Regions from separate parts of the Psychrobacillus sp. AK 1817 genome, predicted to be linked through region 1. Evidence: riboswitches for the same ligand, from Rfam matches in the RefSeq annotation. Region 1 holds a riboswitch; each other region holds the start of a gene.
What was found. A riboswitch is a leader RNA that binds a small molecule or an ion and turns the genes downstream of it on or off. The one in region 1 is predicted to bind S-adenosylmethionine.
Positions count from the first base shown of each region.

Region 2: it holds a riboswitch for S-adenosylmethionine, as region 1 does, so the genes downstream of both, D0S48_RS11285 (O-acetylhomoserine aminocarboxypropyltransferase/cysteine synthase family protein) here and metA (homoserine O-acetyltransferase MetA) in region 1, are expected to answer to the same signal.
Region 3: it holds a riboswitch for S-adenosylmethionine, as region 1 does, so the genes downstream of both, D0S48_RS18610 (methionine ABC transporter ATP-binding protein) here and metA (homoserine O-acetyltransferase MetA) in region 1, are expected to answer to the same signal.
Region 4: it holds a riboswitch for S-adenosylmethionine, as region 1 does, so the genes downstream of both, metK (methionine adenosyltransferase) here and metA (homoserine O-acetyltransferase MetA) in region 1, are expected to answer to the same signal.

Region 1 covers NZ_CP031739.1:549,841-553,012, forward strand. Annotated here, with positions in the region: gene speD (adenosylmethionine decarboxylase) at 75-890, opposite strand; gene metA (homoserine O-acetyltransferase MetA) at 1,093-2,001, opposite strand; SAM riboswitch class I at 2,200-2,304, opposite strand; gene abc-f (ribosomal protection-like ABC-F family protein) at 2,394-3,172, opposite strand, start outside.
Region 2 covers NZ_CP031739.1:2,284,900-2,288,071, reverse strand. Annotated here, with positions in the region: gene D0S48_RS11295 (YdcF family protein) at 1-239, opposite strand, end outside; gene D0S48_RS11290 (glycerol-3-phosphate acyltransferase) at 253-894, opposite strand; SAM riboswitch class I at 1,040-1,155, shown strand; gene D0S48_RS11285 (O-acetylhomoserine aminocarboxypropyltransferase/cysteine synthase family protein) at 1,276-2,568, shown strand; gene D0S48_RS11280 (homoserine dehydrogenase) at 2,692-3,172, shown strand, end outside.
Region 3 covers NZ_CP031739.1:3,727,685-3,730,856, forward strand. Annotated here, with positions in the region: gene D0S48_RS18590 (arsenate reductase family protein) at 229-591, shown strand; gene gcvH (glycine cleavage system protein GcvH) at 664-1,044, shown strand; gene D0S48_RS18600 (toprim domain-containing protein) at 1,121-1,471, shown strand; gene D0S48_RS18605 (thioredoxin family protein) at 1,483-1,803, shown strand; SAM riboswitch class I at 1,843-1,947, shown strand; gene D0S48_RS18610 (methionine ABC transporter ATP-binding protein) at 2,039-3,064, shown strand; gene D0S48_RS18615 (methionine ABC transporter permease) at 3,057-3,172, shown strand, end outside.
Region 4 covers NZ_CP031739.1:3,814,410-3,817,581, forward strand. Annotated here, with positions in the region: gene pckA (phosphoenolpyruvate carboxykinase (ATP)) at 1-1,073, opposite strand, end outside; SAM riboswitch class I at 1,292-1,408, shown strand; gene metK (methionine adenosyltransferase) at 1,599-2,795, shown strand; gene D0S48_RS19150 (gamma carbonic anhydrase) at 3,043-3,172, opposite strand, start outside.

The DNA of each region.
Region 1 (3,172 bases):
GTCTATCCGGTCATAAAGTCCATTCTTCACACAAATGAAAAGCTCTGAGTGATTTACTCAGAGCTTTTTTCAATTTAATCTGATCGAGTCATGTTTTTTGCGTAAAAGATTTCGTCCATTTCTGTTTTTAGCTTTTTCGTTATCAATATTTTTTCTTCTTCTGAAAGTTCATCTTCGTTGTAGCCAAATAGGTAATTATTCAAGTCAAACTGCTTTAGCTTACATTTAGTATGAAAAATATTTTCCTGATAAACGTTAACATCGATCATATGGTAAAATTCCTGCAAAGCATCTGGGATATAATTTTGAATGGAATTAATATCGTGATCTATGAATAATTTATGGCCTTTCACATCTCTCGTGAACCCTCTCACTCGATAATCCATGACCATCACGTCAGTTTCAAAGGAATGAATCAAATAATTTAGTGCTTTTAATGGAGAAATTTCTCCGCAAGTAGAAATATCTATATCTGCTCTAAAAGTACTGATTCCTTCATCCGGGTGATATTCCGGATAAGTATGAACAGTAATATGGCTTTTATCTAGGTGACCAAGTACAGTTTCTGGTATTGGCCCCGGAGATTGCTTAAATGATTCTATCGGTGTTTGATCGACAGGTCCTTCCGATACTAAAATGGTTACACTTGCACCCTGCGGCTCGTAATCCTGCTGTGCAATATTTAATATATTCGCTTCTATAATTTCGGATACTTTGGTTAGTATATTAGTTAAGCGTTCAGCGTTATATTGCTCATCAATATATTCTATATATTTTTCCCTTTCTTCCTTGGTTCTCGTATAACAGATATCATACATATTAAAGCTTAATGTTTTCGTTAGATTATTAAACCCATGTAACTCGATTCTTTGTTTTGGTGTCAAACTCATAGACTTAACCTCGCTTCCAATAAAGTGTAAATCAATACCATTAAAAATATGTTTCTTTGTATAATACAATGTCTCTTCTCTTTTGTTTTCCCTAATATCTGAATAAATAAAACAAAAAATAAGAAAAACTCCTGTTTATTTAAACAGGAGTTCAATATACAAGACAAATATTACTTTCTTTCTGACTGTTCAATAGAACATTTTATTCCCAATCATAAGGAGTAGCTTGGTATACATAGTAATTTAACCAGTTTGAAAATAACAGATGCGTATGGGCTTTCCATGTATTCAATGGTTGACTAGAAGGATCATTATTTGGGAAATAGTATTTAGGCATCTCAACCTCTATTCCTTTGTTGAGATCTCTATTATATTCCTCTGCCAAAGTATGTGCATCATACTCTAAGTGACCAGTCACCATCACAAATTTGTTGTCATTCGATTTCACAAGAAATACTCCAGCTTCCTCAGAATTGGCAAGGATGGTTAAGTGTTCATTCCTTTCAATTTCTTCCCTTGAAACAGATGTATAACGGGATACTGGGGCATTAAATTTGTCATTAAATCCTCTTACTAGATCCTCCACTTGATTAGTTAAAATGTGTCTAAACACTCCTGAACACTTTTGAGTAAGAGGAAATTTATCAATTCCATAATGATAATAAAGAGCTGCTTGGGCACCCCAGCAAATGTGTAACGTTGAGGTCACATTCAATTTAGACCATTCCATGATTTCCTTCATCTCTCTCCAGTAATCTACCTCTTCGAATGGAAGTTGCTCAATTGGAGCACCAGTAATAATCATGCCATCATACTTTTTTTCCTTAATTTCATCAAATGTCGAATAAAATGTATTTAGATGAGTTTTACTAGCATTTTTAGATTCGTATGTTGCTGTATTCATAAATGTTATATTTACTTGTAATGGTGTATTACCTAAAAGTCTTAATAACTGTAGCTCTGTTTTTTCTTTTTCAGGCATTAGATTGAAAATAACGATGTTGAGTGGACGAATATCTTGTTTATATGCTCTCTCTTGATCCATAACAAAGATTTTCTCTTCTTTTAATAACTTTGTTGCTGGTAATTGTTTTGGAATATTAATAGGCAATTTATTTCCTCCTTATAGAAAAGCACTAGAACTAACGTTTGTATAGTGAAAACATAGGTAAAATTACAAAGCAATTCAGATTTTACTTGAACCTTGTGGGTAAACTCTGAGCTTGACAACCAAAAACCAGATACCTCTTTCAAACAAAAACGCCCCTCTTTCCATGTAAGAAAAGAGGGGCATAAAGTTGCTCTTTAGCTCTTATCTTCCAAGATAATGTCTTGTAGGAGTTAGCACCTTTCTGTATAACAGAGGTTGCTGAAGCTTCAACGGGCCTAATCCCTTCGCTTCTCTTGATAAGAATATTTAATTGTTATAATTATTTGTCAATAAATAATATTAGCATGGTCTCTTATTTATATCAACCCATTTTCAAGAATAGCCTATTAATCTCATAGTTCTAACCACTTCTCCATTAATTGTTCCAACTGCTCTTCTGCGTGTAATTTCTTCAAGCTTAATGACTCATAGATTGACCAGTCTGCCTCTACGTTAATCTGATTTTCTAGGTCACTTATTATCTTCTCTAGCTCATTTATTTGGTGTTCTAGTGGAACCTTATTTTCTTGTTTAGTGGTTGGTGATTTTTTTATGGGCAGCTGCTCCTTTATTTCTTTCTCCGAATTTTGTTTAGAGCTAAATTCAACCCATTTTTCTCTTGCCCATTCAAACGGGCCTTCATAAGTTGTAAGCTTGCCATTCTCTAGCCAAACAGTTCTTGAAAATAGTTTATTTAAGAAATATCTATCATGGGAAACAGCAATAATTGTTCCACTAAAATCATCCAATGCTTCTTCTAACACCTCACAAGAATCAATGTCCAGATGGTTAGTTGGTTCATCTAATATTAAACAATTGATGTCTTGATGCATTAACTGTGCTAGACGAAGACGCATTCTTTCTCCACCGCTTAAATCAGCAACTCTTTTGAAAACATCGGGTCCGTAGAACATAAACTTCGCTAATATGTGGCGCGCTTCTCCTTCACTAACGTTCACTTCACCTCTGAAAATATCTATCAATCGAGCTTTTGGATCTCCTATCTCAAAATGTTGAGATAGGTAGCCAAGTCTTACATTACTCCCAAATCGAGCTTCCCCTATATCAATTGTTTCTTCCCCTCTGAGAATATTTAATATGGTTGTTTTACCCGTTCCATTTCTTCCTACTA
Region 2 (3,172 bases), 1.7 Mb from region 1:
ACATTATGATATGTGTTTGCATATTCTAGTGCAGCCTCTAGACGATATCGTAGTGCAAGAGAAGGAATCTGGCCTTGTTTAACCTTGGCCCCTAACACAATTGCGTATTCATTGGAACCGTTTGCCTTAGGTTTTAATCCATCCTCTAGCCATTTGCTTGTAAGCATCCACATACCGACTCCACTAGTTGCCATTATTATTAAAGGAACTAGCACAATCCACCTCTTTTTTTTGCTCATTTAACCACTCCTTTTACAGTGATGGCTTTTTTTTCTTCATAACAGAGGAAATCTTTACTTCTTCTTTTCGAATTAACCGCTGAACATTCTCTATATGTAAGAACGACGCCATTAGAAATAGAAATCCTGCAACTATGATTGGACCTATTCCATCTGCGGTCCATATAGAGGCTCCTATAAAGATAAGGTAGAAAAAGAATACACCTATCAATAAATAATCAGTCAAAAGTGTGATGCAGATTAACAATAATAGTCCTGCTAATCCAATCGGCCAATGTAACGCTAGCAGTACTCCAATGATGGAAGCTGTGCCTTTACCGCCTTTAAATTTTGTGTAAATAGGAAAGTTATGCCCTAAGATTACAGCAGCACCAGCTATATAAAGCAAAAAATCATGCTCAGAGGTACTAAGTGAGGTCAGCTGCGGAGCAATTAATCTTGCCCCAATAATCATAATTGCGCCTTTTAAAATATCTATGGCTCCTACTAAAACGCCATACTTCCATCCAAGCACTATGGTGGCGTTGGAAGCTCCTGAATTATTTAAGCCTTCTTTTTTTATATTAACACCACTCATCCATTGGGCTAATTTTGATCCATGAATCGAACCAACTAAGTAGCCTATTAAAAGAATGCTAACACTCCAAATAATCATTCTATGACACCCCCAAAAATAATATTCTATCTATTATATTAAACGATTATAAAATGATGAAGTTTCAGAATTTTATATAAAATAACTTGACTTATAAATAACGGAGGATTTATACTGTGTAACAAGATGGAACACTAATCTAATACTCTTATCAAGAGTGGCGGAGGGAATAGGCCCTACGATGCCCGGCAACCACCAAGTTCTTTTACTTGGAAAGGTGCTAAATCCTACAAATTCTTTTATGAATTTGGAAGATAAGAGGAGGAACATGTCAATTTGACCCCTCTTCTTAAGTGAAGAGGGGTTTTTACATTGGCAGTTCTATAATCCTCTCCCGCCTCCAAGCATCCATCTAATCTACTAATAACGGAGGAATTCAAAATGACAAATCTTCAAAAAGAAACACTTCTATTGCATGGTGGACAACAACCGGATCCAGTCACAGGATCAAGAGCGGTACCGATTCACAAAACAACCTCATATGTATTTCAAAACACTGAGCATGCTCAAAATCTATTTGCATTAAAAGAGACTGGTAACATCTATTCCCGAATAACAAACCCAACAGTTGATGTTTTTGAGCAAAGAATTGCATTACTTGAAGGAGGTACTGCCGCAGTGGCCCTTTCATCAGGGATGGCAGCCATTGCATTTTCTATTTTAAATATTGCAGGCGCTGGAGATGAAATTATCGCAGCTGAAAACTTATATGGAGGGACCTTTAATCTTTTTGCTCATACACTTCCTCGCTATGGAATTACTGTAAAGTTTATAGATTCAACGGATCCTGAGAATTTCAGATCAGCAGTTACTGAGAAGACAAAAGGTTTTTTTGCTGAAATTATTGGAAATCCAAGCTTAAATGTACTGGATGTGGAGCAGGTAGCTACCATTGCGAACGAAGTGGGGGTTCCATTACTAGTAGATAATACTTTCGCTACTCCGTTTGGTTCAAATCCAATTGAGCATGGCGCTCATATAGTTATCCATTCGGCGACAAAATGGATTGGAGGTCACGGTACAACAATTGGTGGAGTAGTAGTTGATGGAGGTAACTTCAACTGGAATTCTGAAAAATTCCCGGGCTTTACAGAGCCAGACGTAACCTATCATGGTTTGCGCTACGGAATCGATGTTCCAGGCGTGGCATTTGCTATAAAGCTAAGAGTCCAGTTGCTACGTGATTTTGGTCCTTCTCTAAGCCCAGAAGCAGCTTTCTCCTTTCTTCAAGGATTAGAAACACTTCACTTACGAGTGCCAAGACATAACGAAAATGCCCAGAAAATTGCGGAGTACTTAAATGACAATGAGGAAGTTTCATGGGTTAACTATTTAGGGCTTGAAAGCCATCCTACACATGAACTTGCTAAAAAGTATTTAAAGAATGGATACGGTTCTATTTTGACATTTGGAGCAAAGGGAGGTAGAGAAGCAGGTAGACATATTATCGATAATATAGAGATTTGGTCACATGTAGCAAATGTGGGAGACGCAAAATCTCTAATTATTCATCCAGCTTCCACTACTCACCAACAACTTACACCGGAGGATTTAGTAAAAACAGGGGTTACAGAGGATCTAATTCGCTTGTCTGTAGGCTTGGAGGCAGTAGAAGATTTACAAGAAGCACTCGGAAAAGTACTTTTAGAGAAAACAAATGTCCTCTCTAGATAGAATTTTGTTGTTAATTGAGTGGAAATAGTCTACAATATGTAAAATAGTCAATTAGTTAATTGAAATTTTATTCAAGTACGATTATTTAAATTCAATTGTACAGATTCATTTGGAGGAGACAGCATGGCAAAAATAAAAGCAGCAATCTTAGGATTTGGAACAGTCGGCCAAGGGATTTATCACATTGTGAATGAAAAACGAGAAGACTTAAAAAAGTCATTAGGATTGGACATCGAAATTTGTGCGATTCTCATTAATAATTTAGCTAAAGAAAGACCCGAGACCCCAGGCGTATTAGTGACAGATGACTTTGAGGATATTGAAAATATTCCTGGGCTTCAAGTAGTTTTTGAAGCAATAGTTAACGAAGAGCCGGCTTATAGCTATTTATGTAGAGCGATAGACAAGGGCTGTCACGTCATTACAGCAAATAAGGTCATGTTCTCAAAATATAGTATCCCATTGCAGGAACGTGCAAAGTCACGAGGAGTTTTTGTAGGGTATGAGGCGACCACTGCAGGTGGAGTCCCAATTATTAAGACATTAAAAAATCTACTTCAAGTAAACTCAGTGAAAAAGATTCAAGGCATTTTAAACGGAACGT
Region 3 (3,172 bases), 920 kb from region 1:
GGATAGAAAAATATATGACCGTTCAGCAAATATATCTCTAATTGGGCTTGATTCTTAGGGTCAATTGAAAGAATGAGTTAACTGCATTCTAGTAAGGCAAACTATATAGAAGCGATTTTACTTATTTCTATAATGCACTATAAAATATTGAAATTTAAAACTTGGTTTGATCCCTCTTGCATGAGTAGCAAAATATTATTATGATAAAAAGAAAAAGGTGAGATTTAAATGACTATAAAATTTTACGGTTATCCTAAATGTAGTACTTGTAACAAAGCTAGCAAATGGTTGAGAGACAATCAAGTACAATTCGAGAATCACCATATTGTAGATGCGCCACCATCAAAAGAATTTTTAAAAGAGATGGTAGCTAACGGAGATTATGAGCTTAAAAAGTTCTTTAATACTAGTGGAGTGAAGTACCGTGAATTGCAACTGAAGGACAAGCTTCCTACTATGTCGGAGGATGAACAGTTGGAGCTGCTTGCTTCGGATGGAAAGCTTATTAAACGCCCACTTGTTTATGATGGAAACAAGCTTACACTTGGTTTCAAGGAAGAGCAGTTTGAGGACATGTGGAAAACCTCTTAAAGTACCTTGTATTTACTAGGGAAATATGTGAATATTAAATAGATGGAATATTTAATTGAGAGGGGTTTATTTATGAGCGTGCCTAAAGATTTTAAGTACTCAGCTGAACATGAATGGGTTAAAAATGAGGACGGAAATGTCCGCATCGGTATTACTCATTTTGCGCAATCAGAACTAGGAGACATCGTTTTTGTTGAACTTCCACAAGTTGGAGATGAAATTAAAGCAGGAGATGCTTTTGGTAGCGTTGAATCAGTAAAAACAGTTTCGGAACTATATGCACCAATTAGCGGTAAAGTAGTGGAAGTAAATGCTGAGCTAGAAGATAGCCCCGAATTCGTTAATGAATCACCTTATGAAAATGCTTGGATGATCGTTGTTGAGCCTTCTGATTTATCAGAAGTGGACAGCTTATTGTCTCCAGAAAAGTATGAAGAATTAATTGCAGAGTAATAATGAAAACGCCGGTTAATAATCGGCGTTTTTTTCATATAATAAAGGAAAGGTAACAAGTTGGGAGAGAAGCTAAATGGCACATGTATTTAGTGATAAAATAATTCTCGTCGAGGGAAGGTCTGATAAACTACAATTGTTGACCCTTCTCGATGAATCTCCAGAAATCATTTGTACAAATGGAACGATATCCGATGTAAAATTGGAGGAGCTTTTAAGCCCTTATGATGGCTTGCCGATTTATGCTTTTCTAGATGCCGACAAATCTGGCGAACAAATACGCTCGGTTGTCAGGAAGGAATATCCTGAGGCAATTCACCTCTATACAAATCCTATGTATGGTGAAGTGGCGAATACCCCGGCGAAGGTTTTGGCATCCATATTAAAACGTGTTAATATTAAGGTGAAAAAAGAATTTTTGCCTTAGGATGATGTGTAATGAATGAGTGGACTAAAGAGCAATGGGAAAGCATTAAAGATAACTCTCCACTTTCCTTATTTTATATTTATACCCCTATGTGTGGTACGTGTCAGATTGCAAGCAAGATGATGAACGTCATTAAAGAGATGGTTTCTGATCCAATTGGCCAAGCAAATATTAACTTTCTTGGTGATTTGGCAATAGAACAAGAAATTGAAAGTGTACCTTGCTTATTAATATCTAAAAATGGCAGGGTAGAAAAAAAGATTTATGCGTTTCAATCCGTACCCTATCTATTGGAAACAATAAAAACTATTGACGAAAACAAGATCCTATGATAATATTCGTTGTGTTGAAAAAGTAATTTAATAGTGTCGCTCTTATTGAGAGAGGTGGAGGGAAGTGCCCTACGAAGCCCGGCAACCGTCGCGAAAGTGAAATGGTGCCAAGTCACGCAAAGCTATAGCTTTGAGAAATGAGAGAATGGATGAGTGTTATTTGAAATTGATAACCTACACCCCTTCTGCTCTTTTGCAGAAGGGGTTTTTTAATAGGAAAGGTGGCTAGATTTACATGATTAGTTTAAAGGAAGTTTCGAAAAGATTTATTACAAAGCAAGGAGAAATCGTTGCTGTTGATAATGTAAATCTGGACATACAGCGTGGAGAAATATTTGGGATTATTGGTTATAGCGGAGCCGGTAAAAGTACATTGATCCGCTTATTGAATGGCTTAGAAAAACCTTCTGTCGGCCAAATAGTTGTGAATGGGCAAGAGATTACTTCCATAAATGAGGAGAAGCTCCGTGGCTTCCGACAAAAGGTAAGTATGATCTTCCAGCATTTCAATCTTTTATGGTCGAGAACAGTCGCTGAAAATATAGCATTTCCTCTAGAAATTGCTGGAGTTCCGAAGGACAAAAGAAAAGCCAGAGTAGAGGAGCTTTTGAACCTTGTTGGTCTAGAGGGCAGAGGAGATTCTTATCCTTCACAATTATCTGGTGGGCAAAAGCAGCGTGTAGGAATTGCTAGGGCTTTAGCTAATGGACCAGAGGTATTGCTTTGTGATGAGGCAACATCTGCTCTTGATCCTGAAACGACCGATTCAATACTAGACCTACTTGTCAGCATCAACGAAAAACTAGGATTAACAATTGTATTGATTACACACGAAATGCAAGTTATTCAAAAGATTTGTAACCGAGTAGCTGTTATGGAAAATGGGCGAGTTGTAGAAGAGGGAGATGTGCTAGAGGTTTTCCAAAAGCCACAACAGGCTATTACTAAACGTTTCGTCTCTCAAATTTCTGATTCCAACCAGCCAGTGCAAACGATTCAAAAACTAGTCCAGCTTTATCCAAATGGTAAGCTAGTCAAGCTCGTTTTTGTCGGTGAAACCACAGAGCAGCCAATTCTTTCAAGATTAATCAAACAGTTTGATTTAGAAGTTAATATTGTGCAAGGTAACATCTCTCATACGAAGAGTGGAGCTTTCGGTACACTAATTCTTCAAATCGATGGAAATGACCAAGCCGTGGAGGATGCAATACAATTTATCCACTCGCAAAAAGTAAACACTGAGGTGATCAACAATGATTGAATCGTTATTTCCAAATGTTGATTGGCCTAAAATGTGGGACGCTACTCTAGAAACCCTGTATATGACAGCAGTTTCTACGGTACTCACAGCAATCTTTGGACTAATTTT
Region 4 (3,172 bases), 830 kb from region 1:
TTGCTGATAGGAGGTAGCACGCCAAATGCATCTGCAGTTAAGAAGATGATTGTATTTGGATGACCCGCTACAGATGGATCTACAATATTATCGATATATTGAATTGGGTAAGCTGCACGTGTATTTTCTGTTAAAGAGTTATCTGCATAATCTGCAACTCGTGTTGTATGGTCAACAACAACGTTTTCTAAAACAGTACCAAATTTAATAGCGTCAAAGATTTGTGGTTCATTTTCTCTTGTTAGGTCGATACATTTTGCGTAGCAGCCACCTTCAATATTAAATACACCGTTATCTGACCAACCATGTTCATCATCACCGATTAGCTTTCTTCCAGCATCAGCAGATAATGTAGTTTTACCTGTACCTGAAAGGCCGAAGAATAATGTTACATCGCCTTTTTCACCAACGTTAGCAGAGCAGTGCATAGGCAAAATATTTTGTTCTGGCAATAAATAGTTCATAATAGAGAAGATAGATTTTTTCATTTCTCCTGCGTATTCTGTTCCACCAATTAAAACAATACGTTTTTCCATAGAAACAATGATAAAAGTCTCTGAATTTGTTCCATCAATAGCAGGATCTGCTTTGAAGTTTGGTGCGCTGATTACAGTAAAGTCTGCTTTATGAGCTACTAATTCTTCTTCAGAAGGACGAATAAATAGTTGGTGAGCAAAAAGATTATGCCAAGCATATTCGTTTATTACTTGAATGCTTAGACGTGAATCCTTATCAGCACCAGCAAATCCTTTGAATACAAATAGTTCATTTTGTTCTTTTAAATAGTTCATAACTTTTGTATATAATGCTTCAAAATGAGAAGATGAGATAGGTTGGTTTACAGAGCCCCAATCGATTTTGTCTTTTGAGATAGGTTCATCAACAATATACTTGTCTTGTGGAGAACGTCCTGTATATTTGCCTGTCTCTGCTTTAACAGCTCCAGTTGAAGTTAGTACTGCTTCTCCTCTAGAAGTAGCTTTTTCCACCAATTGTGGTACTGATAATTGAAGGCTAATGTTGTTACCAGCTAACAATTCGTTCAGTTCGCTCACAGTATCGATTGAATTCATTTAGTATTACCATCCTTTTTTAATTTTTATCTCTTCACGTAAATAGTCAACATAAAGAGGATTTTTCATTGATATGTGAAATAGTATAACACATTACACTAAATAGTCTACACTAATAGAAGCCCATTATTGGAATAATTTTTGTTTTTGAGAAAAAATTACATTTAATCGGTTGACTTATAACTAATTTTTACGTATGATGGTGAATTGAACGGATACTCTTATTCCGAGCTGGTGGAGGGGTCAGGCCCTGTGAAACCCGGCAACCTGTAATTGAAAAATCATTACAAAGGTGCCCAACCTGAGACAAGGTGAAATCCCTTGATTGATAAGAGTGAAAGGTGTTTATGATATTAATCCCTTTCCTCATGTAATTACGTGAGTGAAAGGTTTTTTTATTTTACATCGCCCTAAATCCTTGTGTGCCAAGTCCGAAGCAGCTTCAAGTTTACTATTGGCTTGACATGGGAATGAGTACCGTATCAATTCCTGAGAGAAATCTCGCAGGATATAGGAGGGAATCTTTTGACACAACGTCGATTATTTACATCGGAGTCAGTAACAGAAGGGCATCCAGATAAAATTTGTGACCAAATTTCTGATGCTATATTAGATGCAATTTTAACGGAAGACCCTAATGCACGAGTTGCTTGTGAAACAACCGTTACTACAGGTTTAGTGTTAGTTGCAGGAGAAATAACAACTTCTACATATGTAGACATACCTAAAGTTGTACGTTCGACTATCCAAGAAATTGGTTATACACGTGCTAAATACGGCTTTGACTCTGAAACTTCAGCAGTTTTAACTGCGATTGATGAGCAATCCGCTGATATTGCAATGGGTGTAGACCAAGCGCTAGAGGCTAGAGAAGGTGCGATGACTGATTCAGATATCGAGGCTATTGGAGCAGGAGACCAAGGGTTAATGTTTGGTTACGCATGTAATGAAACTCCAGAGCTAATGCCACTACCAATCAGTCTAGCTCACAAACTTGCCCGTCGCTTAGCACAGGTTCGCAAGGATGAAACTTTAGACTACTTACGACCAGACGGTAAAACACAGGTAACAGTTGAATATGATGAAAATAACAACCCTGTTCATATTGATACGATTGTTATTTCTACACAACATCACCCAGAAATAACTTTAGAACAAATCCAAAGAGATTTAAAAGAGCATGTTATAAAACCGGTAGTACCTACTGATTTAATAACAGAGGAAACGAAATACTTTATTAACCCGACGGGACGATTTGTTATTGGTGGTCCTCAAGGTGATGCTGGACTAACTGGACGTAAAATTATTGTTGATACATACGGAGGTTATGCTCGCCATGGAGGAGGAGCTTTCTCGGGTAAAGATCCAACAAAAGTAGACCGTTCTGCAGCTTATGCCGCTCGTTATGTAGCAAAAAATATTGTTGCTGCTGGTCTTGCAGATCGCTGTGAGGTACAACTAGCGTATGCAATCGGTGTAGCACAACCAGTTTCTATCGCAATCGATACATTTGGTACAGGAAAAGTAGCAGAGTCGGATTTAGTGTCATATATCCGTGATCTATTTGACCTTCGTCCAGCTGGAATTATTAAAATGCTAGACCTTCGTCGCCCAATTTACAAGCAAACGGCAGCTTACGGACATTTCGGACGTACTGACATCGATGCTCCATGGGAAAAAACCGACAAGGCAGAGCAATTAAAGCAAAAAGCGGGTATTTAAGAATTCAGAGACTTCCTTCTATTGGAATGCCTCGCCTAAAGAAAGAAGGTATTAAGAGGCTAGCCTCTTAATACCTTTTGTTTTTTTCAAACAATTATACAGCTTAACGGTAAATAGGCTGACCAAATAAATGGATCTATTTACTCTTAATGGATTATTGTATAAAAATAACCGGAGTCAAATTTATAAAAATTTTAAAATTAGGTGTTTGTTAATTCTAATTTATTCTATTTTAAATTCGATCTTTCTATAAGGGTTTGATGGATTTATAGTACTGTCCTTTTTCAGCATATTCATGAATAATTCGTTGGACATCTTTTTTATCTTCGTCATTCAATTCACGTATAATCTTAGCTGGACTACCGAATGCTAAAGTA